DNA from 2 places in the Roseateles sp. P2_H4 genome. Region 2 is predicted to be linked to the other one. Evidence: predicted binding sites of a transcription regulator. Region 2 holds the regulator's gene; the other holds the start of a gene.

Region 1 (21,023 bases), on a different contig from region 2:
CTGCCTGCGGACGCGGCGGACCGCTCGCTGGCCCGCCTGGCGCGCCTGGACAACAGCACCAGCGGCGAATATGCCCAGGACGTGGCCAACGACCTGCGTGCCGCGATGCAGCAGCACGCCGGCGTGTTCCGCACCCAGGCCATGCTCAACGAGGGTGTGACCCAGGTCGCGGCGATTGCCGAGCGGGTCAAGAACATCACGCTCAAGGACAAGTCCAAGGTCTTCAACACGGCCCGCATCGAGGCGCTGGAAGTCGAGAACCTGATCGAGGCGGCGCAGGCCACCATCGTGTCGGCGGCGGCCCGCACCGAGAGCCGCGGCGCCCACACCGTCAACGACTACGGCGACACGCCGGCCCACCCGAACGGCCGCAACGACGAGCAGTGGATGAAGCACACGCTGTGGTACTCCGACGGCAACCGCCTGGACTACAAGCCGGTCAACCTCAAGCCGCTGACCGTTGAATCGATCCCGCCCAAGGTCAGAACCTTCTAACGCGTCCTGTCTGTCGAGAAAAACCTCATGAAGCGCACCTTCCAGATTTACCGCTACGACCCGGACAAGGACGCCAAGCCCTACATGCAGACCCTCGAGGTCGAGCTGGATGGCTCGGAGCGCATGCTGCTGGACGCCCTGAACAAGCTCAAGGCCGTCGACCCCAGCCTGTCCTTCCGCCGCTCCTGCCGCGAAGGCGTCTGCGGCTCGGACGCGATGAACATCAACGGCAAGAACGGCCTGGCCTGCCTGACGAATATGCGCACGCTGCCGGGCGTCATCACGCTCAAGCCGCTGCCGGGCCTGCCCGTCGTGCGCGACCTGATCGTCGACATGACGCAGTTCTTCAAGCAGTACAACTCGATCAAGCCTTACCTGGTCAACGACAACGTGCCGCCCGAGACCGAGCGGCTGCAGTCGCCCGAGGAGCGCGACGAGCTCAACGGCCTGTACGAGTGCATCCTGTGCGCGAGCTGCTCGACGAGCTGCCCGAGCTTCTGGTGGAACCCCGACAAGTTCGTCGGCCCGGCAGGTCTCCTGCAGGCCTACCGCTTCATCGCCGACAGCCGCGACGAAGCCACCGCCGAACGCCTGGACAACCTCGAAGACCCGTACCGCTTGTTCCGCTGCCACACCATCATGAACTGCGTGGACGTCTGCCCCAAGGGCCTGAACCCCACGAAGGCCATCGGCAAGATCAAGGAACTGATGGTCCGCCGCGCGGTCTGACGCATGCCCGAACTGATCGGTGAACGCGAACTCTCCAAGCTGCGCTGGCGCTGCCGCCGTGGCCTGCTGGAGAACGACCTCTTCATCGAACGATTCTTTACCCGGCATGCCGACGAAGGCATCAGCGTCGTGCAAGCCGAAGGCCTGACGATACTGATGGACCTGGCCGACAACGACCTTCTCGACCTGTTACTGCGCCGCAAGGAGCCCAGTGGTGAAATCGACACCACTGCCGTGCACCAAGTCCTTGCCGACCTGCGCACCTGATTTCAAAACCCTAAGGACTGCAACATGACCCCGTCCGACGTGAAAGCCACCCTGTCGTTCTCCGACGGCAGCCCTTCGATGGATCTGCCCCTGTACAAGGGCAGCATCGGCCCGGATGTCATCGACATCCGCAAGCTGTACGGCCAGACCGGCAAGTTCACCTACGACCCCGGCTTCCTGTCCACGGCGTCGTGCAACTCCACCATCACCTACATCGACGGTGACAAGGGCGAGCTGCTGTATCGCGGCTACCCCATCGAGCAACTCGCGGTGAACTGCGACTACCTCGAGACCTGCTATCTGCTGCTGTACGGAGAGCTGCCGAACGAAAGCCAGAAGGCGACGTTCGAGGACAAGGTCATGCACCACACGATGGTGAATGAGCAGATGCAGTTCTTCCTGCGCGGTTTCCGCCGTGACGCCCACCCGATGGCCGTCATGACGGGCCTGGTGGGCGCGATGTCGGCCTTCTATCACGACAGCACCGACATCAATAACCCCGAGCACCGCGAGATCGCGGCGATCCGCCTGATCGCCAAGATGCCGACGCTGGTGTCCATGGCCTACAAGTACACCATTGGCCAGCCCTACATCTATCCGAAGAACGACCTGAGCTACGCCGGCAACTTCATGCGCATGATGTTTGCCACGCCCTGCGAGGACTACAACCCCAACCCGGTGCTGGTCCGCGCGATGGACCGCATCTTCACGCTGCACGCCGACCACGAGCAGAACGCTTCCACGTCGACCGTGCGCCTGTGCGGATCGTCGGGCACCAACCCCTTCGCGGCCATCGCCGCGGGCGTGGCCTGCCTGTGGGGCCCCGCTCACGGCGGTGCCAACGAGGCCTGCCTGAACATGCTGGGCGACATCCAGAAGCAGGGCGGCGTGGCCCGCATCGGCGAGTTCGTCAGCAAGGTCAAGGACAAGAACTCCGGCGTCAAGCTGATGGGCTTCGGTCACCGTGTCTACAAGAACTACGACCCGCGCGCCAAGCTGATGCGCGAGACCTGCCACGAAGTGCTGGGCGAACTGGGCCTGGAAAACGACCCGCTGTTCGAACTGGCCATGAAGCTCGAGAAAATCGCGCTGGAAGACGAGTACTTCGTCGCCCGCAAGCTCTACCCGAACGTCGACTTCTACTCGGGCATCGTGCAGCGCGCCATCGGCATCCCCGTGCCGCTGTTCACCGCCATCTTCGCGCTGGCCCGCACGGTGGGCTGGATCGCCCAGCTCAATGAGATGATCGGCGACCCCGAGTACAAGATCGGCCGCCCGCGCCAGCTCTTCGTCGGCGCCACCCCGCGCGACGTCAAGCCCATCGCACAGCGCTGATCGGCTCTCGCATCACCGCGAACCCCTCGGTCCTCCGAGGGGTTCTTTCGTTTGGGAACCTTGATGACCCGTCCTGAGATCCTCGTCCTCGGCAGCGTCAACCGCGACCTCATCGTGCATGCGCCGCGCCTGCCGCTGCCGGGCGAGACGCTGCGCGGCCAGCGCTTCGGCTCCTGCCTGGGCGGCAAGGGCGCGAACCAGGCGGTCGCAGCAGCACGGCTCGGTGCGCGCGTGGCTCTGGCTGCGCGCGTGGGCCTGCTGGAGAACGGCGCGGCCATGGTCGAGCAGCTGAAAGGCGAGGGCGTCGACACCCATGCGGTTGCCCAGCCCGCCGACGAAGTGCCGGGTGTTGCGTTGATCGTCGTCGGCGCCGAGGATGCCGAGAACCAGATCGTCACGGTGGCCGGGTCCAACGGCACGCTGCCGCTGGAGCAGGTGGAGGCCCTGGAGCTGAACGGCTTGCGCTGGCTGGTCGCTCAGCAGGAACTGCCGCTGCAAAGCGTCGCGCGCGCCTTTGAACGCGCCCATGCGGCCGGCGTGAAGACGCTGCTGAACGCGGCGCCCTTCCGCGCCGGCTGCGAGGCGCTGCTGCCCCTGGTCGACCTGCTCGTCGTCAATGCATTGGAGGCCCAGGCCTTGGTCACGACCCTGGGTGGTGGCGTCGCCGAGCCCGAGGCGCTGGCCCGAGCGCTGCGCGCCAAGGGCCCGGGTGCCGTCCTCGTGTCCCTCGGTGCCGATGGCCTGTGCTGGCTCGATGACCAGGGCATCCTCCGCGTGCCCGCCCGCCCGGTGAAGGCCGTCGACACCGTCGGCGCCGGCGATACCCTCGTCGGCGCTCTCGTCACCGCGCTGGCCGAGGGCCAGCCCATTGCCCAGGCGCTCGCCTTTGCCCAAGCCGCCGCGGCCATCGCCGTGTCGCGCCCCGGCGTGCAGGACGCGATGCCGCGCCGCGCCGAAGTCCAAGAATCGTTGAAGCACTGAATCCCACAAGGAGAACAAGATGTCCCAGACCCTGCTGCTGCCCCGTTGGCTGCTGACCATGAAGGCCGGCGAAGGCACGCTTGAAGATCACGCGCTGCTGATCGACGGCGAGCGCATTGCCGCCGTCGGCCCGCGCGCTGACCTGCTGGCGAAGTACCCGCAAGCCGAGCGTGTCGAACTGCCCGAGCAGATCCTCATCCCCGGCCTCATCAACGGCCACGCCCACTCGGCCATGACGCTGCTGCGCGGTGTCGCCGACGACGTGCCGCTGATGGACTGGCTGCAGAACCACATCTGGCCGCTCGAAAAGAAATGGGTCAGTGAGGACTGGACCTATCTCGGCTCCAAGCTCGCGGCTGCCGAAGGTCTGCGCAGCGGCACGACCTATATCAACGACATGTATTTCTTCCCGACCGCCATGGCCCGCGCCGCTGTGGACTCGGGCGTGCGTGCCGCCGTGTCGATGAACGTCATCGACTTCCCCACCGGCTATGCCTCCGGCCCGGACGACTACATCGCCAAGGGCATCGCGGCCTACGAACAGTACAAGGGCGAGAAGCTGCTCGACTGGACCAGCGCGCCGCATGCGCCTTACACGGTGTCCGACGAGACCTTCATCAAGCTGCGCGACCTGGCCGAGAAGCTCGACATCCAGATGCACTGCCACATCCACGAGACGGCGGGCGAGGTCAGCGACGGCCTCAAGGCCCACGGTGTGCGTCCCATTGCGCGCCTGGACAAGCTGGGCCTGTTCAACGAGCGCATGATCGCCGTGCACATGGTCCACCTCGACGAGGCCGAGATCGAGCTGATGGCCAGGAAGGGCGTGCATCTGGTGCACAACCCCAACTCCAACCTCAAGCTGGCTTCGGGCGTCATGCCGCTGAAGGCGCTGGAGGCCGCCGGCGTCAACACGGTGCTTGGCACCGACGGCGCGGCGTCCAATAATCGTCTCGACATGTTCGGTGAGATCCGCTCAGCAGCGCTGTTAGCCAAGGGCATCACGGGTGACCCGACGGTGGCCTCTGCGCGCACCGCGCTGGAAATGGCCACGATCCGCGCCGCCAAGGCCATGGGCCGCGGCGACGACCTCGGCTCGCTGGAGGTCGGCAAGCTGGCTGACTGCGTCGCCGTGTCGCTGGACAGCATCGAATGCCAGCCCGTGTACAACGCCGCGGCCCAGCTCGTCTACGTGGCCGGCCGTGAGCAGGTCAGCAATGTCTGGATCGGCGGCCGCCAGGTGCTGCGCGAGCGCCAGCCGACGACCATCGATGTGCCGGCCCTGCTGGCCGAGGTGCGCGACGTCGTCGGCCGAATGCAGGCCCCATGAGCCCAGTGTGGAGCCAGCATGGCCGCTTCAGCCTCACCTGGCGTGGCGACGTGCTGGTTCTGCGTCTGGAGGGCACCTGGAACGAGATCGCCGCAGCCCGGCTGCAGCAAGAGGGCGGACGCTTGGCGCGCGAGCGTGCCGGCCGCCCCTGGGGTCTGTTGAGCGACACGGCCGCCTGGGAAGGCGCCACGCCCGAGGCACTGGATGGCATCTGGGCCTTCTTCGAGGACGCCCTGGCCCACGACCTCGCCGCCGCGGCCACGGTCATCCCGGACAGTTTCCAGGCTCTCATCATCCAGCCGATGGCGGCTCGCGCGGCCACGCTGACCAACTTCCACGGTTGCGCCAGCGTCGCCGAGGCCGAGGCCTGGCTGCGCAGTCGCGGCCTCAGTCTGGGCGCATAGCTGGCGCAGGGCGGACTGCCGCCTAGAATGCTGGTTTCCCCTTACGCCGGCCGCGCGGCCCCGCCTCCCGACGCCATGACCCGCACCCTGCATCTGCAATGTTTCGAGGGCGGCAACGCCTTGTCCACGTTCCGCGCCCAGGCCTTGCTGGGCCGGCTGCAACAGGTCAACGAGCGCATCAGCGCCGTCAGCGCCCGCGCGGTGCACTGGGTCTGGACCGACACGGCCATGGCGGCCGGCGCTCAGCAGCGTTTCGAGGCGCTGCTGACCTACGGCGAACCCGCCGATGCGGCTGCCAGCGGCGATCTCGTCGTCGTCGCGCCGCGCTTCGGCACCGTCAGCCCCTGGGCGTCCAAGGCCACCGACATTGCGCGCAACTGCGGCCTGGCCTTGAAGCGCGTCGAGCGCGTCGTTGAATACCGCGTCGCGCTGAAGTCCGGCCTCCTTGGAAGCCTTGGCGGCACCAGGCAGCTGAGCGAGGCCGAGCTGCAGGCCTGCGCCGAACTGCTGCACGACCGCATGACCGAGTCGGTGTGCTTCACGCGCGAGGCCACCGCCCATCTGTTCGACGAGCGCACGGCCGAGCCGTTGGCGCATGTGGACGTGCTCGGCCAGGGCCGTGCAGCCCTGGAGAAGGCCAATGTCGAGTTCGGCCTGGCCCTGTCGGCCGATGAGATCGACTACCTCGACACCAATTTCAAGAAGCTCGGCCGCAACCCCAGCGACGTCGAGCTGATGATGTTTGCCCAGGCCAACAGCGAGCATTGCCGCCACAAGATCTTCAACGCGAGCTTCATCGTCGACGACGAGGCCCAGCCGCTCTCGCTGTTCGGCATGATCCGCAACACCGAGAAGCTGAACCCGCAGCACACGGTCGTCGCCTACTCGGACAACGCCGCCATCATGGAAGGCCATGCCATCCAGCGCTGGATGGCGGCCGATGCGCCGGGCTCGGCCTACACGGCCCGTGCCGAGCAGGCCGAGGTGCTGATGAAGGTCGAGACGCACAACCACCCGACGGCCATCTCGCCCTTCCCGGGGGCGTCCACGGGCGCTGGCGGCGAGATCCGCGACGAAGGTGCTACGGGCCGCGGCTCCAAGCCCAAGGCGGGCCTGACCGGCTTCTCGGTCTCCAACCTGCATCTGCCGGGTCTGGCCGAATCCTGGGAACAGAACCCGGTCGGCAAGCCGGCGCACATCGCGTCGGCGCTGCAGATCATGATCGAGGGCCCGCTGGGTGGTGCGGCCTTCAACAACGAGTTCGGCCGGCCCAATCTGGGCGGCTATTTCCGCGTCTACGAGCAGACGGTGGATGGCATCCGCCGCGGCTATCACAAGCCCATCATGATCGCCGGCGGCCTGGGCCAGATCCGCGCCGACCTGACCCGGAAGATCGAGTTCCCCGCCGGCAGCCTGCTGATCCAGCTGGGCGGCCCGGGCATGCGCATCGGCATGGGCGGCAGCGCGGCCAGTTCGATGGCGGCCGGCACCAACACGGCCGACCTCGACTTCGACTCCGTGCAGCGCGGCAACCCCGAGATCGAACGGCGCGCGCAAGAGGTCATCAACCACTGCTGGGGCCTCGGGCAGGAGAACCCGGTGCTGGCCATCCACGACGTGGGCGCGGGCGGCATCTCCAACGCCTTCCCCGAGCTGGTCAACGACGCCGGCCGCGGTGCGCGCTTCGACCTGCGCAAGGTGCCGCTGGAGGAGTCGGGCCTCGCCCCAAAGGAAATCTGGTGCAACGAGAGCCAGGAGCGCTATGTGCTGGCCATTGCGCCGGGCAGCCTGGACCGTTTTGCAGCGATGTGCGCGCGCGAGCGCTGCCCGTTCGCCGTCGTCGGTGTCGTGACGGAAGAGCGCGACCTGAAGCTGGTGGATGGCGACGCGGAAGTCACCGATCACCCCATCGACATGCCCATGGACGTGCTGCTGGGCAAGCCGCCCAAGATGCAGCGCGACGTCAAGCGCGTGGCCCGCAGCGGCGGTGCGCTGGACCTGTCCGGCGTCAAGCTGGAGCAGGCCGCTTTCGACGTGCTGCGCCACCCGACGGTGGCCAGCAAGCGCTTCCTCGTCACCATCGGCGACCGCACCGTGGGCGGCCTCAACCACCGCGACCAGATGGTCGGCCCCTGGCAGCTGCCGGTGGCGGACTGCGCCGTCACGCTGGCCGACTTCAACGGCTTTGCCGGCGAGGCCATGAGCATGGGCGAGCGCACGCCGCTGGCGTCCGTCAACGCACCCGCCTCGGGCCGCATGGCCGTGGCCGAGGCCATCACCAATCTGCTGGCCGCGCCCTTCGAGCTGCCGCGCGTGAAGCTCAGCGCCAACTGGATGGCTGCCTGTGGCGAAGCCGGTGAAGACGCCGCGCTGTTCGACACTGTCAAGGCCGTGGGCATGGAACTGTGCCCCGCGCTGGGCATTTCCATCCCAGTCGGCAAGGATTCGCTGTCGATGCGCACCAAGTGGGCTGACCAGCAGGTCACCGCGCCGGTATCGCTGATCGTCACCGCCTTCGCCAGCATCGCCGACGTGCGCGGCACGCTGACGCCCGAATGGCAGCGCGAGGACTCGGCGCTCATCCTCATCGACCTGGGCCAGGGCCAGCACCGCATGGCCGGCTCCATCCTGGCGCAGACGCTGAACCAGTTCGGCAGCGATGTGCCGGACCTCGACGACCCCAAGCTGCTGGTGTCGCTGGTCAACGCGATCAACGAACTGCGCACCGCCGGCAAGTTGCTGGCGTATCACGACCGTTCGGATGGCGGCTTGTGGGCGGCGGCCTGCGAAATGGCCTTTGCCGGCCAGACCGGCCTGAGCCTGAACGTCGACATGCTGGTTACGGAAGGCGACGGCATCAGCGACAGCCGCGCCGACATGGGCGACTCCAAGAACTGGGCCGGCCAGGTCAGCGCCCGCCGCGAAGAGCTGACGCTGCGCGCGTTGTTCAGCGAGGAACTGGGTGCGCTGATCCAGGTCCGCGCGGGCGACCGCGATGCCGTCATGCAGGTGCTGCGCGCGCATGGCCTGTCCAGGTATTCCCACGTCGTTGCCAAGCCCAATGCGGCGCGGCAGGTGGAAGTCTGGCGCGATGCGAAGAAGGTGTTCGCCGCCGACCTGACGACGCTGCAGCAGACCTGGGACGAGGTGTCGTGGCGCATCGCGCAGTTGCGCGACAACCCGGCCGGCGCCGATGCCGAGCATGCCGCTGCCGGCAAGGCCGACGACCCGGGCCTGCATGTCCACACGACGTTCACGCCCGAGGCGCCGTTCATCGTCACCGGCGCGAAGCCCAAGGTCGCCATCCTGCGCGAGCAGGGCGTCAACTCGCACATCGAGATGTCCTATGCGATGGCACAGGGCGGCTTCGACAGCTTCGACGTGCACATGAGCGACCTGCAGTCCGGCGCGGTCCAACTGGACGGCTTCGCGGCCTTCGTGGCCTGCGGCGGCTTCAGCTACGGCGACACCCTGGGCGCCGGCGAGGGCTGGGCGCGCAGCATCATGTTCAACCCCGTGCTGGCCGAGCAGTTTCGTGCCTTCTTTGCGCGCCGGGACACGCTGGCCCTGGGGGTCTGCAACGGCTGCCAGATGCTGGCCGCGCTCGCGCCCATCATCCCGGGCGCCGACGCCTGGCCGCGCTTCACGCGCAACCAGAGCGAGCAGTTCGAGGCCCGCCTGTCGCTGGTCGAGGTGCTGGAGTCACCCAGCGTGTTCTTCCAGGGCATGGCCGGCAGCCGCCTGCCCATCGCCGTTGCACACGGTGAGGGTTACGCCAACTTCGCGCGCCAGGGTGACGCGGCCAAGGTCCTCCAGGCCATGCGCTTTGTCGACAACCATGGCCAAGCGACCGAGGCCTACCCGTTCAACCCCAACGGCAGCCCGGGCGGCCTGACGTCGGTGACGACGCCGGACGGCCGCTTCACGGCGCTGATGCCCCACCCGGAGCGCGTCTTGCGCAATGTGCAGATGAGCTGGACCTCGGGCGACCGCGCGCTGCACAGCCCGTGGCTGCGCATGTTCCAGAGCGCGAGGAAGGCGCTGGGCTAAGCCGCATCCACCTCGAGCAACAGCCGGTCGAGGCCCTCTTCGGTGCCACGCCGGCGCTGCTCCAGGTCCTGGTGGCCGTCGAGGTAGGCCAACTGCTCGGTCAGCTTCAGCGTCGAGCCGGCAGGCGTGTTGGCGAACTCCACGGTGACCAGTGACGCCGATAGCGCGCGGCCGTCCGCTGCCATTGAGTAGGCGAACAAGATGCGGGCCTGCGGCACGATGTCGAGGAAGACCTTGTCGACGGCGAGCTGCGTTCCATCGGGCAGCTCGCTGCGGTAGATCTCCTGCCCACCGGGGCGGAAGTCCATGCTGAACTCGGTGGCGTTCATCTCGGCATGGCAGTCGGACCAGCGCTGCTTGGTGGCCGGGTCGGCCCAGGCAGCGAACACACGGCTGGCCGAGGCCTTGAAGCGGCGCTCCAGCACGAAGCTGGTGTGGGCGGCGGGAGTCGTCGTCACGGTGGGTTGTCCTGTTCTTCGAGAAGGGCTTCAAGGGCGTCGAACTGGCGATGCCACATCGCCTTGCGCGTGGCCACCCAGTCTTCCAGGCCGCCAAAGGCATCCGGCGCGATGCGGTAGGTGCGCACGCGGCCGGCCTTGTCCGACTGCACGACGCCGCCGGCCTCCAGCACGGCCAGGTGCTTCAGCGCCGAGGGCAGGCGAAGAGACAGCGGCTTGGCCAGGTCCGACACCGAGGCCGGCCCGCGCGCCAGCTGGTCGACCATGGCGCGGCGGTTGCCGTCGGCCAGGGCGGCGAAAAGACGGTCCAGGCCTTCAGCCGAGGAAGCGTGCAGGTAGGGCATGACGCAGGGGGTAGTACTGGAAGACCGGTCGGGCTTCGACGATGCAGCGCCACACGGAGGGACGGGCCAGCAGGCGCTCGAAGTAGGCGCTGAGCTTGACATGGGCGGGCGAGAAGGGCCGCACGATGGCCGCGTAGAACAGGGCCGGCGCTGCGGCGCAATCGGCCATCGTGAAGGCCTCTCCCGCTGCCCAGGTACGGTCGCCCAGGCGGCTTTCGATGAGGTCATAGGCCAGCCCCAGGTCATTGACGGCGCCGGTCAGCGTGGCCGCGTCGCGCTCGGCGTCGGGGCGCAGTTGCTGGCCGATGAAGCGCTGCATGGGCGTCATCACGTGCAGGTCGAAGACGCGGTCCCACAAGCGCACCTCCAGCTGCGCCTCGAAGTCATCGGGCAGCAACTGCACGGCCCCCGGATGGCGGCGATCCAGGTACTCGATCTGGATCGAGGTCTCGGGCACGACGCGGTCCCCGTCGACCAGCAGCGGGATCTTGGCCGTGGGCCAGAGCGCAGCGTAGGCCGCGCGTGCTGCCGGGTCACCGAGATTGACGGTGCGGGCTTCGAAAGGCGCACCGTTCTCGTAGAGGGCGATCAGGACCTTCCAGCAATAGGAGGAGAGCGGGTGGTAGTGCAGGGTCAGGGACATGGTGGCTCTAAAGTTTCCGTGATGGCTAAGTGTATGGAAACTTTCAGGAAAAGGAAACTGTCGAGGCAAAACAAAGGCGGGCCTCGGCCCGCCTTGTCTGGATGGCGAACCGGATCAGTCCTGCACGACGGCGGCCGCCTGCAGCCGCTTGTTCACCCGCAGCGCCACCAGCGTGCAGACCACGCCGGACAGCAGGTAGAGGCTGAGCGACACCAGGCCGAAGCGTGACGACAGGAAGAGGGCCACGACGGGCGCAAAGGCCGCGCCCAGCAGCCAGGCCATGTCGGCCGTCAGCGCTGCGCCGGTATAGCGGAAGTGAGGCAGGAAATTGGACGTCACCGAGCCGGCGGACTGGCCATAGGACAGGCCCAGCAGCACGAAGCCGATCAGGATGAAGGCGGCCTGGCCGGGTTTGCCACCGCCCAGCATGAAGGGCGCGAACAGCGCAAACACGCCGATGGCCATGGCCATGGTGCCGAGGTAGCTGCGCCGGCCGATCTTGTCGGCGATGAGGCCGGACATGGGCATGGCGACGGCCGCGAAGGCGGCGCCGAGAAGCTCCATCTTCATGAAGTCCTCGACCCCTTCGGTGCCGTACAGCGCCACCCAGGACAGCGGGAACACGCTCACCAGGTGGAAAAGGGCATAGCTGGCCAGGGCCGCAAAGGCGCCGATGACGATGTGGTGGCCCTGGGCGGGCAGCAGCTCGCGCAGATAGGCGGGGTCGAGCTCATGCTCCTCCATGCGCTTCTCGTACTCGTGCGTGACGACCAGGCGCAGCCGGGCGAACAGCGCGACGACGTTGATGGCGAAGGCGGTGAAGAAGGGGAAGCGCCAGCCCCAGGACAGGAAGTCCTTGGCGTCCAGGCTGCCGAACACGTACAGGAACACGCCCGAGGCGACGAAGAAGCCCAGCGGCGCGCCGAGCTGGCCCAGCATGGCGTACCAGCCGCGGCGGTGCGGCGGGGCGTTCAGGGCCAGCAGCGAGGGCAGGCCGTCCCAGGAGCCACCCAAGGCCAGGCCCTGGCCGACGCGTGCGAGCGCCAGCAGCCAGATGGCTGCGCTGCCGGCCTCGGCGTAACCAGGCAGCAGGCCCATGCCGACCGTGGAGCAGCCGAGCAGGAAGAGGGCGGCGGTCAGCTTGGCCGAGCGGCCGAAATGGCGCTGGATGGACATGCCGATCAGCGTGCCGACCGGTCGGACGACGAATGCCAGCGCAAAGACCAGGAAGGCGTAGAGCGTGCCCGTCAGGCGGTCGGCGAAGGGGAAGAAGACCTGCGGGAAGACCAGCACCGAGGCGATGCCGAAGACGAAGAAGTCGAAATATTCGGACGCGCGGCCGATGATGACGCCCACCGCGATGTCGCCGGGGGCCAGGTCCTCGTCCGTCCGGGTGGTCAGCGGGCCGGAATTGGGGCTATGGAAAGTACTACCTGCAACTGCCATTTCGGGCTTGTCTCCGTCTGTGCCTTGGACAAAATGTCCAATCGTTGATTTGCCTCAATCAACTTACATTCCATCGCTGCGAGCAAGATCGTTAACCCTTGCGCGCACCTCAGGATGTACCCCAACAAGTCTCTCCTCAACAGCGCCCTGGTCTTGTCAGCCAGCTTCGCTTTGTCCGGCTGCGATTGGATCGTGATGAAGCCGCATGGCGACATCGCGCAACAGCAGGCGCAGCTCATTGTCACGTCCACGCTGTTGATGCTGCTGATCATCGTCCCGGTGATCGCGCTGACGCTGTTCTTTGCATACCGTTACCGCCAGTCCAACGAGGAGGCGACGTATGCGCCGGACTGGGACCACTCCACCCGCCTGGAACTCGTCATCTGGGGTGCGCCGCTGCTGATCATCATCGCGCTGGGCGCCATCACCTGGATCAGCACCCACAAGCTCGACCCTTTCCGCCCGCTGGACCGCATCGCCGAAGGCAAGCCCGTGGCGGCCGACGTAAAGCCGCTGGAGGTCTACGCGGTGTCGATGGACTGGAAGTGGCTCTTCATCTACCCCGAGCAGGGCATCGCGACCGTCAACGAACTGGCCGCGCCGGTGGACCGCCCCATCCACTTCCGCTTCACGTCCACCTCGGTGATGAACACCTTCTACGTGCCGGCCCTGGCCGGCATGATCTACGCGATGCCGGGCATGCAGACTCAGTTGCACGCTGTCATCAACAAGGCCGGTGTCTATGACGGCCTGTCGGCCCAGTACAGCGGTGCCGGCTTCTCCGACATGCGCTTCAAGTTCCATGGTCTGACGGACGAAGAATTCGCGCGCTGGGTCGACGGCAACAAGGCCGGCGGCAACACGCTGACCCGCGCTGACTACCTGAAGCTGGAACAGCCGAGCGCCAAGGAGCCCATCCGCCGCTTCGCCAGCGTCGAGCCCGGCCTGTGGAGCGCCATCGTCGACCGCTGCGTCGACGGCAAGAAGATGTGCGCCAGCCAGATGATGGCCATCGACGCGGCCGGCGGTGCCGGCAAGGGTGGCGTGGCCAGCACGATGCGCAGCCCCTGGCGTGATGCCGAGGGCACGCAGCGCGAACGCACCGTCGTCGCCGCGCTGTGCACGCCGACCAACCTGCTGGGTCTGCCCGTCGAAGCCCCCGAGGCTTCACCCGCCGCGCTGAAGAACTGAGACCGACCGATGTCCAATCCCGTCGTTGCCCAACACCAGACGCTCGATCAGCTGCATCCCATCCTCGGCCGCCTCGGCTGGGACTCGCTGCCGCTGCACGAGCCCATCCTCGTCGCCACCTTCATCGCCGTGATGCTGGGCGGCGCGCTGGTGTTCGCGCTGATCACCAAGTTCAAGCTCTGGGGCCATCTGTGGACCGACTGGATCACCAGCATCGACCACAAGAAGATCGGCATCATGTACATCATCCTCGGCGTGGTGATGCTGCTGCGCGGCTTCGCTGACGCGCTGATGATGCGGGCCCACCAGGCCATGGCGTTTGCCGACAATGCCGGCTTCCTGCCGCCGCACCACTACGACCAGGTCTTCACGGCCCACGGCGTCATCATGATCTTCTTCGTCGCGATGCCCTTCGTGACCGGGTTCATGAACTATGTCGTGCCGCTGCAGATCGGCGCACGCGACGTCGCCTTCCCCTTCCTGAACAACTTCAGCTTCTGGATGACGGCCGGCGGCGCCGTGCTGGTCATGATCTCGCTGTTCATCGGCGAGTTCGCCAAGACCGGCTGGCTGGCCTACCCGCCGCTGTCGGGCATCCTGGCCAGCCCCGACGTCGGGGTGGACTACTACCTGTGGTCACTGCAGATCGCGGGGGTGGGCACGACGCTGTCGGGCATCAACCTGATCGCCACCATCATCAAGATGCGCGCGCCGGGCATGACCATGATGAAGATGCCCGTCTTCACGTGGACCTCGCTGTGCACCAACGTGCTCATCGTCGCGACCTTCCCCGTGCTGGCCGCGACGCTCGCGCTGCTGACGGCCGACCGCTACCTGGGCACCAACTTCTTCACCAACGACCTTGGCGGCAACGCCATGCTCTACGTGAACCTGATCTGGATCTGGGGCCACCCCGAGGTCTACATCCTGGTGCTGCCGGTGTTCGGCATCTTCTCGGAAGTGGTGTCCACCTTCAGTCGCAAGAAGCTGTTCGGCTATGCGTCCATGGTCTACGCGACGGTCGTCATCACCATCCTGTCCTACCTCGTCTGGCTGCACCACTTCTTCACGATGGGCTCAGGGGCCAGCGTGAACAGCTTCTTCGGCATCACGACGATGATCATCTCGATCCCGACGGGCGCCAAGATCTTCAACTGGCTGTTCACGATGTACCGTGGCCGCATCAAGTTCGAAGTGCCGATGCTGTGGACGGTGGGCTTCATGATCACCTTCACCATCGGTGGCATGACCGGCGTGCTGCTGGCGGTGCCGGCGGCGGACTTCGTGCTGCACAACAGCCTCTTCCTGATCGCCCACTTCCACAACGTCATCATCGGCGGCGTGGTGTTCGGCGCCTTCGCCGGCATCAACTACTGGTTCCCCAAGGCCTTCGGCTTCCGCCTCGACGCCTTCTGGGGCAAGGTGTCGTTCTGGTGCTGGTTCATCGGCTTCTGGGTCGCGTTCACGCCGCTGTACGTGCTGGGCCTGATGGGCATCACGCGCCGTGTCAGCCACTTCGACGACACGACGCTGCAACCCTATTTCGTCGTCGCCGCCATCGGTGCGGGCATCGTGGCCTGCGGTATCGGTGCCTTCCTGGTGCAGATCGCCGTCAGCATCTGGCGTCGCAAGGAACTGGCCGACACGACGGGCGACATCTGGGGTGGCCGCACGCTGGAATGGTCCACATCTTCGCCGCCGCCGGACTACAACTTCGCCTTCACGCCCATCGCCCACGAGATGGACGCCTGGCACGACATGAAGCAGCGCAACGCCGAGCGCCCTCGCCAAGGCTTCGTGGCCATCCACATGCCCAGGAACACCGGCGCCGGATTCATCATCGCCATGCTGGCCACGGCCATGGGTTTTGCGCTGATCTGGCATATGTACTGGATCGCCGCGGCGACCTTTGCCGCCACCGTCATCGCGTCCATCGTCCACACCTTCAACTACGACCGTGACTTCCACATCCCGGCCGATGCGGTGACCCGCACCGAGGACGAGCGCACCCGCGCGCTTGCATCCGCTGCCTGACCGGGAGACCGCTGACATGACTGCAACTGTGACCTCTCACGTCAACGGCGCCGCGCCCGTCTTCTACGACACGGGTGACCACCACCCGCAGCCCAGCACCATGCTGGGTTTCTGGCTCTACCTGATGAGCGACTGCCTCATCTTCGCGGTGCTGTTCGCCGTCTACGCCGTGCTGGGCCGCAACTACGCGGCCGGCCCGTCGGGCGCCGACCTGTTCGACCTGCCGCTGGTGGCCGTCAACACGGGCCTGCTGCTGTTCTCGTCCATCACCTATGGCTTCGCGATGATCGCGATGCAGGCCAAGCGCAAGAACCAGGTCTTGGCCTGGCTGGCCATCACGGGCCTGTTCGGCCTGGGTTTCCTCGGCATCGAGCTGTTCGAGTTCCACCACCTCATCCACGAGGGTGCCGGCCCCGGCCGCAGCGCCTTCCTGTCCAGCTTCTTCACGCTGGTCGGCACCCACGGCCTGCACGTCACCTTCGGCTGCATCTGGCTGGTCACGCTGATGGTGCAGGTGCAGAAACTCGGCCTCACGCCGGCCAACCGCCGCCGCCTGATGTGCCTGTCGATGTTCTGGCACTTCCTGGACGTCGTCTGGATCGGCGTCTTCACCTTCGTCTACCTGATGGGAGTGCTGTGATGGCCGACCATGCCCACGATCACCACGACGACCATCACGACGGCGAAGGTGACTTCCACGTCAGCTTCAAGGGCTATGCCGTCGGCTTCATGCTGTCGGTCATCCTGACGGCGATTCCCTTCTGGCTCGTCATGGGCAAGGTGCTGCCCACGCCCAAGCTCACCGGCCTGGTCATCCTCGGCTTCGCGGCCGTGCAGATGGTCGTGCACATGATCTATTTCCTGCACATGAACGCCAAGGTCGAGCAGGGCTGGTCCCTGCTGGCGCTGCTGTTCACCGGCGCCCTGGTCGTCATCATGCTGTCCGGCTCGGTCTGGGTCATGTATCACATGAACGCCAACATGATGCCGACGCCCGATCCCGCCGCGATGCGCAACATGCCGTGATCCGCGCGGCGCGCCTGGCACTGATCGTCGCCACGGCGCTGGCCAGCGTGGGCTTCCTCGCGCTGGCCGTCTGGCAGTTCCAGCGCCTCGGCTGGAAAGAAGATCTCATTGCCCGCGTCGAGCGCCAGGTTCATGCGGGGCCGGTGTCTCCGCCAGCCGCATCGGTTTCGGTATCGAAGGCCGACGAATACCGCCGCCTGCGCCTGCGCGGCCGCTTCGAGCCGCGCGAGGTGCTGGTGCAGGCCACGACCGAACTGGGCGGTGGCCACTGGGTGCTGGCGCCGCTGCGCCTGGACGACGGCACGGCCGTCCTCATCAACCGCGGCTTCGTGCCGCCCGAGCAGCGCGCGCCCGACCGGCATGCCGCGCCCGCCGGCGCCGTCGAGCTGACGGGCCTGCTGCGCCTGACCGAGACCGGCGGCGGCCCGCTGCGCCAGAACGTGCCCGCCGAGGGGCGCTGGTATTCGCGTGACGTCGCCGGTATCGCGGCCCAGCTTGGCGTCAGCGGTACGGTCGCGCCTTTCTTTGTCGACGAGTCCGCCGATCCCGCCCAGCCGCTGCGTTATCCGCGCCCCGGCCTGACGGTGATCCGTTTCGCCAACAATCACGCCGTCTACGCCATCACCTGGCTGGCGCTCGCGGCCATGTCTGCGGCTGCCGCCATCTATCTGCTCCGCGAAGAGCGCCGCCGCTCCCTGCCTTGAACCCCACGCCGCTGACCCCCACCGCCGAGCCCGCTGAGCCGGTCATCGTCGCCCCCGAGCGCCGCGCCGGCCGCGCCAACCTGCGCCAGCTCATCGAGCTGCGCTGGCTGGCCGTGGGCGGCCAGCTCGCCACGGTGCTGGTCGTGCACGTGGGCCTCGCCATCGCGCTGCCCTGGGCCGAGATGCTGAGTCTGCTCGGCATCCTCGTCGTCTTCAACCTCTTCAGCATCTGGCGCAACAAGCTCACGCAGCCGGTCTCGCAGATCGAGCTCTGCATCGCGCTGCTCGTCGACGTCGGCGTGCTGACGGGCCAGCTCTACCTGGCCGGTGGCAGCGACAACCCCTTCATCTACCTCTATCTGCTGCAGGTGGCCGTCGCCTCTGTGCTGCTGCGGCCGGCCTACCTTGGTGTCATCGTGCTGAGCACGCTGACCGGCTTTGTCGCGCTGACGCAGTGGCACCGCCCGCTGCTGCTGGATACCTCCTCGCCGACGACGCTGTCGCCCAACTACCTTGGCGGCCTGCTGCTGTGCTTTCTGCTCAACGTCGGCCTGCTCAGCGTCTTCATCGTGCGCATCAACCGCAACCTGCGCCAGCGCGACGCCGAGTTGGCCGAGCTGCAGCAGCGCGCCGCCGAGGAAGTGCACATCGTGCGCATGGGCCTGCTGGCCAGCGGCGCCGCGCACGAACTGGGCACGCCACTGGCCACGCTCAGCGTCATCCTGGGCGACTGGGCGCACATGGCACCGTTTGCCGCCGAGCCCGAGCTGCGCGAGGAGATCGAGGAGATGCAGCGCCAGATCCTGCGCTGCAAGGCCATCGTCACCGGCATCCTGATGTCGGCCGGCGAAATGCGCGGCGAGGCGCCACGGTTGACGACGCTGCAGGCCTTCACGGAAGGCCTGGCCAAGAGTTGGCGGGCAGCCCACGCAGGAGCCGACCTGGCCCTTCGCAACAAGGACCTGCCCGAGGTCGAGATCATCTCGGACAGCGCGCTGCAGCAGGTCGTGGCCAATCTGCTGGACAACGCCCTGGAGGCCGCGCCCGGCATGCCGCTGACCCTCGTGGCCACCTGCCCGGACGAAGCCACGCTGCGCTTGTGCGTGCGCGACAACGGCCCTGGCTTTGATGCCCAGCGGCTCAAGCACTTCGGCGAGCCCTACCAGAGCAGCAAGGGCCAGCCCGGCCGTGGCATGGGCCTCTTCCTGTCGGTTAACGTGGCACGCACCTTGGGCGGGCGGCTGGAGGCGCGCAACCGCGAGGGCGGCGGCGCCGAGGTCGTGTTGACCCTGCCCATGGCCTCACTGCTGCCACGCCGCTGATGTCCGCCGCTGAATCCGACCGCCTGCTGCTCATCGTCGAGGACGACGACAGCTTTGCCCACACGCTGACCCGCTCCTTCGAGCGCCGCGGCTGGCGCGTCGTGCGCGCCACCGGGCTGGACGACATGAAGGCCTTGCTCGACGCGTTGCCCGACGACGAGGAACTGGGCCACGCCGTTGTCGACCTGAAGCTTGCCGGCGGTGCCTCGGGTCTGGCCTGTGTGCAAGCCCTGCATGGCTGGGACCCGGAGGTGCTGATCGTCGTGCTGACGGGCTACGCCAGCATCGCCACGGCCGTCGAGGCCATCAAGCTCGGTGCCTGCCACTACCTCGCCAAGCCGGCCAACACCGACGACATCGAGGCCGCCTTTGCGCGCAGGCAGGGTGATGCCGACGTCGAGGTCACCGAGCGTCAGACGGCGTCCATCAAGACGCTGGAGTGGGAGCGCATCCACGAGGTGCTGGCCGAGACCGACTTCAACATCAGCGAGACGGCCCGCCGTCTGGGCATGCACCGGCGCACGCTGGCGCGCAAGCTCGAGAAGCAGCGCATCAAGTAAGTGTCGGCGGCCGTCGCGGCGGACGACGCCTCATCAGGCGCTGCCGCTCTTGACGGGGGCGACCCTGGCCCACAGGCGAAACCCGCCACCCTTGGCCGGAATATCCTGCGCGACCTCCAGAAACTTGACCTTGGTGCCCGCCGTGATCAGGCCGATGACTTTGCCTTTCCACCATTCCCGCTCTTCGTTCAGATAGGGTTTGGAGGCGCGCTTGTTCATGTCGACCTTGGAGGTGGCGAAGGTGTCGACGGCGGGTATCTTGTCGAGGCTGAAATCGAAATACGAGTCGCCGAAAAACTTGCCGTCCTTGAACGTGCCGAGGAACACCCACCCCGCCATGTCGGAATTGATGGCCAGCGCGGCGTCAGCTTGGGCGCCCGTGGCGGCCGTGTCCGCGGCGCCTTCCTTTTTGTCGGTCTGGTTCGCGACCAGGATGATGGCTTCCTTGCTCGGCGCCGGGCCACGCATGAAAGCGTCCGCTACATCGCCGATGGAGAGTTTCTCGCGCATCTTGATGTCGTAGTGATTCACGACCCAGATGCCGAGTATCAGAAGGACGACGCCCAGAATGACGTCCTTGGATATTTTCAAAATGAGTTCGACGATTTCAAGGGTTTCCTTCATGGCCGGTGCTCTTTCATGACGGCGGCGGCTGCCGTGGTCCTGAAATGCTAGATTTGCCCATACTAGGCAGCATCCCCAGCAATGTGGACAGCCGCGCCGGCAGCTGGGCCATGGGGAGCGCTGTGCGCGCCCGCCGCCAACGTCAACCGAGCAGGCGCTCCCGCAGCGCGTCGCGCAGCTCCGCCCAGCTGTAGGTCGCCTGAGCCGCCAGCAGGCCGGCCTGGCCGAAGACGGGCGTCAGTCCATAGCGCTGCAGGGCCGCGGGCAGTTCCGTGCGGCCGCTGATGGCTTCGGCCAGCCACTCGCCGGCCACCGTCGTCGGCGCCACGCCGTGGCCGCCAAAGGCCTGGGCGAACCACAGGCCCGGCGCGAGCTGGCCGATCTGTGGCATCTTGTGGCGGGCATAGCTCATCAGGCCGCCCCAGGCATGCTCGATGCGCACCGCGGCGAGCTGCGGATAGACCTTGAGCAGGTCGGCCTGCAGCATCTGCGCAATGCGCGCCGGGTCGCGCTCCTGGATGGAGATGCGGCCGCCCCACAGCAGCCGGTGGTCGCTCAGTGCGCGGTAGTAGTCGAAGGCAAAGCGGTTGTCGTAGAGGGCCGCGGGCGTGCGAATCGGCCGCAGGGATTCGGGCAAGGGTTCGGTCGCGATGACATAGGTGGCGATCGGCAGGCGCGCGCCGGTCAAGGCCGGCAGCATGGTCTTCAGATAGGCGCCGCCGGCCACGACGACCTGGGCGGCACGGATCGAGGCCTCCTGCGCGGTACGCAGCTCGAAGCCACCGGCAGGCAGGCGGTCGATGGCCATCACGGCGCTGTGCTCATGCACCCGGCCGCCGGCCTGCTCGATGACGCGCGCCAGGCCCAGCGCGTACTTCAGCGGATGGAAATGGAAGGCATCGCGTTCCATCAGCGCGCCGCCGTAGCGCTCCGTGTCCAGCCACTGGCGCACCTGCGTGGGCTCGATCTCGTCCCAGACGACGCCGAAGTTCTCGCGCAGCCAGCGCGCCTGGTCGCGCAGCTGGCGCTCGGCCCGTGGGCTGTGCTTGAACCAGTTGAGCAGCAGGGCACCGCCTTCCA
Region 2 (7,800 bases):
CGCCGCCACGGCGCCGCCAGCCGCGTAGCCCAGCAGCCGGCCGGCCAGCAGCTTGGTCGGCTGCCGGCCGGCGGCCAGTGCGCAGGGCGCACTGCACATGGCCGCGCAATGCGGCATGCCGGCCAGGCCCATCAGCGTGACTGACGCGATGAGCGCAGCATCGAGCGCCATCAGATGATCTTGGAGAAGCGCTCGCGGCTGGCGTCGGCCTGCAGATAGCGGTCGAAGACCAGGGCCACGGCGCGCACGAAATACCAGCCCAGCGGCGTGAGCTGGATGGCGCCGGGTTCCAGCACGACCAGGCCCTGGTCCGCGAGCTGGCCGAGGCGCTCGAACTCGGGTGCGAAGTAGGCGGGCACGTTGACGAGGTAGGACGCCGCGATGGACTCGAACTCCACGCGGCCCTGGCACATCAGCGCCATGATGACGGCGCGGCGCAGCAGGTCATCGCGCGTCAGGGCCAGGCCGCGCTGCACGGGCAGCTGGCGTTGACGCAGGGCGTCCTCGTACTCGTCCATGGTCTTGGCGTTCTGCGCATAGGTGGCGCCCACGCGGCTGATGGACGACACGCCCAGGCCGACGAGGTCGCAGTCCGGCTGCGTGGAATAGCCCTGGAAACCGCGGTGCAGCAGGCCCTGGCGCTTGGCCACGGCCAGCGAGTCTTCCGGCAGCGCGAAATGGTCCATGCCGATATAGGTGTAGCCCTCGCCCAGCAGCGCACTGATCGCGCCGGACAGCATGGCCAGCTTGTCACCCGCAGGGGGCAGCAACTCGGCCACGATGCGGCGCTGCGGCTTGAAGCGCTGCGGCAGGTGGGCATAGGCGTACATCGCGATGCGGTCCGGGCGCAGTTCCGCCACCTGGGCGATGGTGCGGGCGAAGCTCGCCGGTGTCTGCAGCGGCAGGCCGTAGATCAGGTCGACGTTGGTGGATGAGAACCCCAGTTCGCGGGCCCGCAGCATCAGCGCGGCCACCTGCTCCAACGGCTGCACGCGGTGCACGGCCTTCTGTACGGCGGCATCGAAGTCCTGCACACCGAAGGACAGGCGGTTGAAGCCCAGGCCACGGAGATGCGCCAGCCGCGCGGCGTCCACCGTGCGCGGGTCCACCTCGATGGACAGCTCGGCACCCGGCAGCAGCTTGAAGCGCCGGTGCAGCGCGTCCATCAGCGAGCTCAGCTCGGTGTCGGACAGGAAGGTCGGTGAGCCACCGCCCAGGTGCAACTGCGATACCGGCGCCGTGCCTCCCATGGCCTCGGCGACCAGGTCCATCTCCACTTCCAGCGCGGCCAGGTAGGGCTGGGCGCGCTCATGGTGCTTGGTGATGATCTTGTTGCAGGCGCAGTAATAGCAGAGCTGCTCGCAGAACGGGATGTGGACATAGACCGACAGCGGCTGCGCCGTGCCGCGCTGGCGCAGCGCCTGCAGGTGCTGAGGCCCCTGGTAGGCCTCGACCAGGCGGTCGGCGGTGGGATAGGACGTGTAGCGTGGGCCGGCCACGTCATGGCGGCGCAGCAGGTCGGCATCGATGGGGCGGTCTGTGACAGCGGGCATGCCCTCACTGTGCCGACAGGAACAACCCAGGGCGTTGATCCAGGTCAAGGCCGCTGCGGGTGCCGCCGAGAACAATGTGTTCCATGCTGACCACCCTGACTAGCCCGATGAGCGTGCCGATCACTCCCGACATGCCCTCGAAGCCCTGCTCCGCGCTCGAGCCCCTCAAGGTGGCCTGCGCCAGCTGCAATCTGCGGGAACTCTGCCTGCCCGTGGGCCTGAACGCCGGCGAGCTGCAGAAGCTCGACGGCCTGGTGGAGAAGCGCCGCAGCGTGCAGCGTGGCGACCACCTGTTCCGCAACGGCGACCGCTTCGAGGCCCTGTACGCGGTGCGCACCGGTTTCTTCAAGACCTGCGTCGGCAGCGAGGACGGCCGCGAYCAGGTSACCGGYTTCCAGATGGCMGGCGAGCTGCTSGGSCTGGACGGCATCAGCAGCGACCACCACCACTGCAACGCGGTCGCGCTGGAGGACTCTTCCGTCTGCGTGATCCAGTACCGCGACCTGGAAGCCCTGTCGCGCGAGTTCAACGTGCTGCAGCACCAGTTCCACAAGATCATGAGCCGCGAGATCGTTCGCGACCACGGCGTCATGCTGCTGCTGGGCAATATGCGCGCCGAGGAGAGGCTCGCGGCCTTCCTGCTGAACCTGACGCAGCGCCTGCAGGCGCGCGGATTCTCGGCGTCCAGCCTGGTGCTGCGCATGACGCGCGAAGAGATCGGCAGCTACCTCGGACTCAAGCTGGAGACCGTCAGCCGCACCTTCTCCAAGTTCCAGGAGGACGGGCTGATGGAGGTCAAGCAGCGCCAGTTGCGCATCCTCGATCAGGCGGGGCTGCAGGCGCTGGTCAACAACTCCCGGGTTTGAGTTGAAGCCCCTCGTCCAGCCCGGCCCTGCTGAACGCGGGCAGAGCTGGCCGGTCCCCCGAGGGGACGGCGATGCTTGCGGCATTGAGCCGCAAGCACATCGCCCAAGCGGGCCGGCTTGGGGCGGCCCGGCGCTCGGCCCGGAAATCTGGGGTCACGCGAAAAAAAGGCCCCGCGGGGGCGCGCGGGGCCTCGAGATCGAAGGTGACGGCGATCAGCCGACCTTGATCTCGTTGCGCACTTCCTTCACGCCCGGCACGGCCGACACGAGCAGCACGGCCTTCTGGGCCAGGTCTGCCGTGGGCGCCGCGCCCTTCAGCACGATCACGCCGGCGCTGGTGCTGCTGACGGTCAGCGGCAGCGCCTGCAGGTCCTTGTCCTTTTGCAGGGCGGCCTGGGCCTGGCTGGTGATGGCGGCGTCACCTGCCGGCTGAGCCTGCGCGACCTGTTGGTCCGGGGCCGGTGCTTGATCGGCCGCAAAGCTCGCGGTCGCGGCACCCGCCATCAGGGCGGCAGTCAGCAGTCGGGCGAAGGTGGATGTTTGTCGCATGCAAATCTCCTGAGGATGCGTGAATCGAAGGCGGCACCGGGTGGCGCCACAAACGGCTTAGCGCAAGGCCTGTGCCAACCTGCGATTTCCCTTGCAGATCAAGCACTTGCCAAAAAACTCGGGGGTGAACAGCGGCCCAGGGCGGCACTTTTGTCGCCGGGTGGCGACAGGCTGCGCGGCTGCGGCGCTAAGCGCTTGATTCGTCTGACAGTTTCCTGTCGCCGGATGCCGACGCGGGCGCTAGGGGGGCCGCCTCCGCACGGAACAACTGCGGGTCCAGGCCATGCTTTTGCAGCAGGCGATAGAACTCGGTGCGGTTGCGGTCGGCCAGGCGCGCCGCCTCGGCCACCTGGCCCGAGGTCAGCTTCAGCAACTGGTTCAGGTAGTCGCGCTCGAAGCGCTGCTTGGCATGCTGGTAGTTCAGCACTTCGGCCGGCGGCATCTGCAGCGCGCGCTGCACCTGGGCCAGCGGCAGCAGCGGTGCTGTCGCCAGCACGCAGACCTGCTCGACGACGTTGTAGAGCTGGCGCACATTGCCCGGCCAGGGCGCCGTCACCAGGGCCTCCAGCGCATCGGGTGCAAAGCCCTTGACCGGCTTGCGGTGGCGCTCGGCCAGCGTCTGCAGGAAATGCTGGGCCAGCAAGGCGATGTCCTCGCGCCGCTCGGCCAGTGCCGGCAGGCTCAGCTTGACGACATTGAGCCGGTAGTAGAGGTCAGGCCGGAACAGGCCCTCCGTCATCGCCAGTTCCAGGTCGCGGTGCGTGGCCGACAGCAGGCGCACATCCACCGCCACGGCGTCATTGCTGCCCACCGGCCGCACGACGCGCTCTTGCAGCACCCGCAGCAGCTTGACCTGCAGGGCCAGCGGCATGTCGCCGATCTCGTCGAGGAAGACCGTGCCGCCCTCGGCCGCCGGGATCAGGCCCTGTCTATGCCCTTGCGCGCCGGTGAAGGCTCCCTTCACATGGCCGAAGAGTTCGGATTCGAGCAGGGCCTCCGGGATGGCGGCGCAGTTCACCGCAATGAAGGGCTTGGCCGCGCGCGGGCTGGCCTTGTGGATGGCGCGGGCCAGCAACTCCTTGCCGCTGCCGCTGTCGCCGGCGATCAGCACGCTGGCATCGGTGCCCGCCACCAGGCGCGCCTCGGCCAGCACCTCGGCCATGCGCGGGCTGCGGCTGATGATCTCGCTGCGCCAGGCGCCATCGCCGCCAAAGGGCGCGGGACCGGGCCGGTTCAGCAGCAGGGCCTGGTTGATCTTGTCCAGCAGCTCCTTGCCGTCATAGGGCTTGGTCAGATAGGCATGGGCGCCGCGCGTCGTCGCCTCGACGGCATCGGGGATGCTGCCGTGGGCGGTCAGCAGGATGACGGGCAGCGAGGGGTGGCGGGCGCGGATCTCGTCGAACAGGGCCAGGCCGTCCAGGCCGGGCAGGCGCACATCGGTGATGACGAGGGCCGGCAGCTTGACGGCCAGGTGGGCCAGCGCCGCCTCGGCGCTGGAGACGGCCTGCACCGCGTGGCCGGCGGCCGTCAGGCGCATCGTCATCAGGCGCAGCAGGTCGGTGTCGTCGTCGACGACGAGGATGGTGGCTTGTGCCGTCATGCAGACTCCTGTCGGGTCTCGCGGGGCGAGCGCCGGGCCGCTCCCAAGCCGGCCCGCCTTGGGTGATGTGCTTGCCGGTCGATCCGGCAAGCATCGCCGTCCCCTCGGGGGCTGAGGCCGGACACATTACGTCCGGTGGACGTGATGTGCCTGCCGAAGCGCTGCGGCCCTGACCACAGCGCGGTCCCAGGCCAAGGTACTCCTTGGACGAGGGGTTTCATTTCGCGCCCGGCTTGGCCGGCAGCGTCTGCTCGATGGCCTTCAGCGCTTCGAGCTTCTCGTTGAGCTGTTCGTTGCGGCGCTGGGCGTCGCGCAATTGTTGGCCGAGCTTGTCGAGGTTGTCCTGCAGCCGGCGTTGCTCGGCCAGCCGCGTGCTCATCAGGGAGGCCAGCGGCTTCAGGGGTTCGAGCAGCGGGTCGGTCGACGTGCCGAGCGCGTCGAGCTGGGCGGCGGCCTGGGCCTGCTCGGCGGCGCTGCGGCCCTGGCCGAGCTGCCAGGCCTTTTGCAGATCGGCCGCATAGCCCTGCAGGGCCTTGACGCCCTCGTCGTTGGCGGGCGGCGGCGCGGCCGGCTCCGGGCAGACCGGCGCAGGCGGCGCAGCTTGTGGCGAGGGTGCCGGCGTCTGGCAGGCAGCCAGCAGCAGCAAAAGGGCAATCTCAAGCAGTCTTCGCATGGGGAATCTCGATCCGGAAATGGGCACCGCGCGCGCTGGCCAGCAGCCGGCAGCTGCCGCCATGGGCCTGCACGACCTCGCGCACGATGGACAGGCCGACACCACTGCCGCGACGAGCGCCCGGCGGCTGGTGACGGCCTTGGTAGAAGGGGTCGAAGATGCGTGGCGCGTCCTCGGCCGCCACGCCGCTGCCCTCGTCGGCGCAGTCGATGCGCACGCCGGCCGCGTCATGCGCCAGCGTCAGCGTCACGCTGCCGCCCGGCGGGCTGAAGCGCACCGCGTTGACGAGCAGGTTGGCGAGCACGGCCGCCAGCTTGTCGCCGTCTACGAGCACCTCGCATTCGGCCGCGTCGATGCGCATCTGCAGGTCCTTGGCCCGCCACAGCAGCCGCTGATCGTCGACGACACGTTCCAGCAGCGCCTTCAGCTCCACGGGACGGCGGCGCAACTGCTGGGCGTCGGACGCCAGCGCCTGGTAGCTCAGCAGGCCCTCGATCTGCAGCTGCAGGGCCGCGCTGTTGTCGCCGAGGATGCGCACGATCTCGGCCTGGTCGGCCGTCAGCGGCCCGGCCACGCCATCACGCAGCAGGGCCGCGCCCTCGCGGATGGAGGCCATGGGCGTCTTCAGCTCGTGCGAGATGTGGCGCACGAAACGGGTCTTGTCGGACTCCAGCGTCGCCAGGCGCTGGCGCAGCCACTCCAGCTGGCGGCCCAGCCGGCGCAGGTCGACCGGGCCGCTGATCTGCACCGGTTCATCGAAGTGGTTGTCACCGAGCCGGCCGATGGCCGCCTCGACATGGGTCAACGGCCGCAGCAGCCAGTGACCGAAGCTGAAGGCCAGCAGCACCGCCAGCACGCTGGCACCGACGACGAGGGCGCTGATGAGCCGGCGCTGTTGTTCCAGCTCGGCCAGCACGGCATCGCTGCGTCTGTCCATGGCCTGCTGGCTCTGCTGCGCCAGCGCCTGGTTGATGCCATGCAGGCGCGCGAACAGCGGGGTCAAGCGCTGCAGGGCGGGCTGTCGCAGTCGGCCGGGCGTTTGCAGGATGCGCCAGGCGGCATCGGCCTGGGCGCCCCAGTCGGCGAAGAGCTGGTGCGTCGCCGGCTCGGTCAACGCATGGGCGAGTTCGGACTGCGTGTCGCGCGCCTCCTGCCAGGCGGCCTGGAAGCGCTCGCGCAAGGCCCCGTCATCCAGCACCAGGAACTGGCGCGCGCTGCGCTCCATCGCCACCGTGCGCTCGGCCAGGCGCTGCACCTGGGCCGTCAGGGCGGCGGCGTCCTGAGAGGCTTCGCGGCCCTGCAGGGCCACATGCTCCAACGCCAGCATGGCCTGGGCCGCGGCACCGCCCAGGGCCATGGCGATCAGCAGGAAGACCGCGAGCAGGCCCTGGCGGAAGGACAGGCCGCGCAGGCCTTCGTTGCGCAGGCGCTGCCAGGCCGAGTCGGCGCTGGACGTGGGCTCGGGTCGGGGATGGGCGGGCGCGGTGAGGGAATCGACAGACATCGTGCAGGACGCGCCGCATGCTAAGAGGCCCTCCGCCGCAAGGCCCTCCCCAGCTTCGCATCCATTGCAACAGCAGGAAACGGCGCTTGACCCCTTCCATGCTGCGGCGCAGCAAACGAGGCGTAGGATGAGTCTCATGCGTCCCCAAGTCCTCATCATCGGCTGCGGCTTCGGCGGCCTGGAAGCGGCGCGTGCCCTGCGCACCGCTGAAGTCGACGTCACCGTCGTCGACAAGACCAACCACCACCTCTTCCAGCCCCTGCTCTACCAGGTCGCGACCGCCGGCCTGTCGGCACCGTCCATCGCGGCGCCCATCCGCCATCTCTTCCGCAGCCAGCGCAATGTGACGACGCTGCTCGGCGAGGTCACCGGCATCGATGCCGCGGCGCAGACGGTCACGCTGAAGGACGGCGCCCTGCTCCGCTGGGACCATCTCATCGTCGCCGCCGGCGCCACGCACAGCTATTTCGGCCGCGACGACTGGGCCGAGCACGCGCCGGGCCTGAAGACGCTGGACGATGCCTTCGAGATCCGCCGCCGCGTGCTGATGGCCTTCGAGGCAGCGGAGCGCGAAGACGATCCGGCCCGGCGCGCGGCGCAGTTGCAGTTCGTCGTCGTCGGCGCCGGCCCCACCGGGGTCGAGCTGGCCGGCACCTTCGCCGAGATCGCAAGGCACACGCTGCCGGGCGAGTTCCGCCGCATCGACCCCAGGCAGGCCCGCGTGCTGCTGGTGGAAGGCGGCCCGCGCGTGCTGGGCGCCATGCCCGAGCGCCTGAGCGAACGCGCCCGCGAGCAGTTGACGGCACTGGGCGTGGAAGTGCACCTGGGCGCCCGCGTCAACGGCATCGACGCCGAGGGCCTGGACGTCACGACGGCCGCCGGGCCCGAGCGGCTGCACAGCCGCTGCGTCGTCTGGGCAGCCGGCGTGGCGGCCTCCCCGCTGGGCCGCGCGCTGGCCGATGCCACCGCTTGCACGCTGGACCGCGCCGGCCGTGTCGTCGTCGAGCCCGACCTGAGCCTGAAGGGCTTTCCCAACATCCAGGTCATCGGCGACC

The links. Region 2 encodes FNR, which switches genes on or off when oxygen is low (the NO sensors DNR and NnrR bind a similar motif). Its sites were predicted from a motif close to TTGATNNNNATCAA; they were not measured.
Region 1: a site for FNR is predicted at 12,527-12,540, ahead of cyoA (ubiquinol oxidase subunit II). Genes of this name have one in related genera too.

What each region holds. Positions count from the first base shown of each region.
Region 1 is NZ_JBFUFR010000018.1:95,448-116,470, forward strand. It holds gene sdhA (succinate dehydrogenase flavoprotein subunit) at 1-495, shown strand, start outside; gene AC1DW3_RS15185 (succinate dehydrogenase iron-sulfur subunit) at 523-1,224, shown strand; gene AC1DW3_RS15190 (FAD assembly factor SdhE) at 1,228-1,491, shown strand; gene gltA (citrate synthase) at 1,516-2,826, shown strand; gene AC1DW3_RS15200 (ribokinase) at 2,890-3,807, shown strand; gene AC1DW3_RS15205 (TRZ/ATZ family hydrolase) at 3,827-5,137, shown strand; gene AC1DW3_RS15210 (hypothetical protein) at 5,134-5,541, shown strand; gene purL (phosphoribosylformylglycinamidine synthase) at 5,617-9,591, shown strand; gene AC1DW3_RS15220 (SRPBCC family protein) at 9,588-10,049, opposite strand; gene AC1DW3_RS15225 (ArsR/SmtB family transcription factor) at 10,046-10,393, opposite strand; gene AC1DW3_RS15230 (glutathione S-transferase family protein) at 10,365-11,036, opposite strand; gene AC1DW3_RS15235 (MFS transporter) at 11,151-12,482, opposite strand; gene cyoA (ubiquinol oxidase subunit II) at 12,597-13,673, shown strand; gene cyoB (cytochrome o ubiquinol oxidase subunit I) at 13,683-15,707, shown strand; gene cyoC (cytochrome o ubiquinol oxidase subunit III) at 15,724-16,347, shown strand; gene cyoD (cytochrome o ubiquinol oxidase subunit IV) at 16,347-16,733, shown strand; gene AC1DW3_RS15260 (SURF1 family protein) at 16,730-17,437, shown strand; gene AC1DW3_RS15265 (ATP-binding protein) at 17,434-18,759, shown strand; gene AC1DW3_RS15270 (response regulator transcription factor) at 18,759-19,319, shown strand; gene AC1DW3_RS15275 (hypothetical protein) at 19,353-19,943, opposite strand; gene AC1DW3_RS15280 (NAD(P)/FAD-dependent oxidoreductase) at 20,086-21,023, opposite strand, start outside.
Region 2 is NZ_JBFUFR010000037.1:51,630-59,429, reverse strand. It holds partial or broken gene AC1DW3_RS23835 (urease accessory protein UreH domain-containing protein) at 1-171, opposite strand, end outside; gene hemN (oxygen-independent coproporphyrinogen III oxidase) at 171-1,553, opposite strand; gene fnr (fumarate/nitrate reduction transcriptional regulator Fnr) at 1,661-2,419, shown strand; gene AC1DW3_RS23820 (BON domain-containing protein) at 2,633-2,968, opposite strand; gene AC1DW3_RS23815 (sigma 54-interacting transcriptional regulator) at 3,156-4,568, opposite strand; gene AC1DW3_RS23810 (hypothetical protein) at 4,786-5,241, opposite strand; gene AC1DW3_RS23805 (sensor histidine kinase) at 5,225-6,745, opposite strand; gene AC1DW3_RS23800 (NAD(P)/FAD-dependent oxidoreductase) at 6,882-7,800, shown strand, end outside.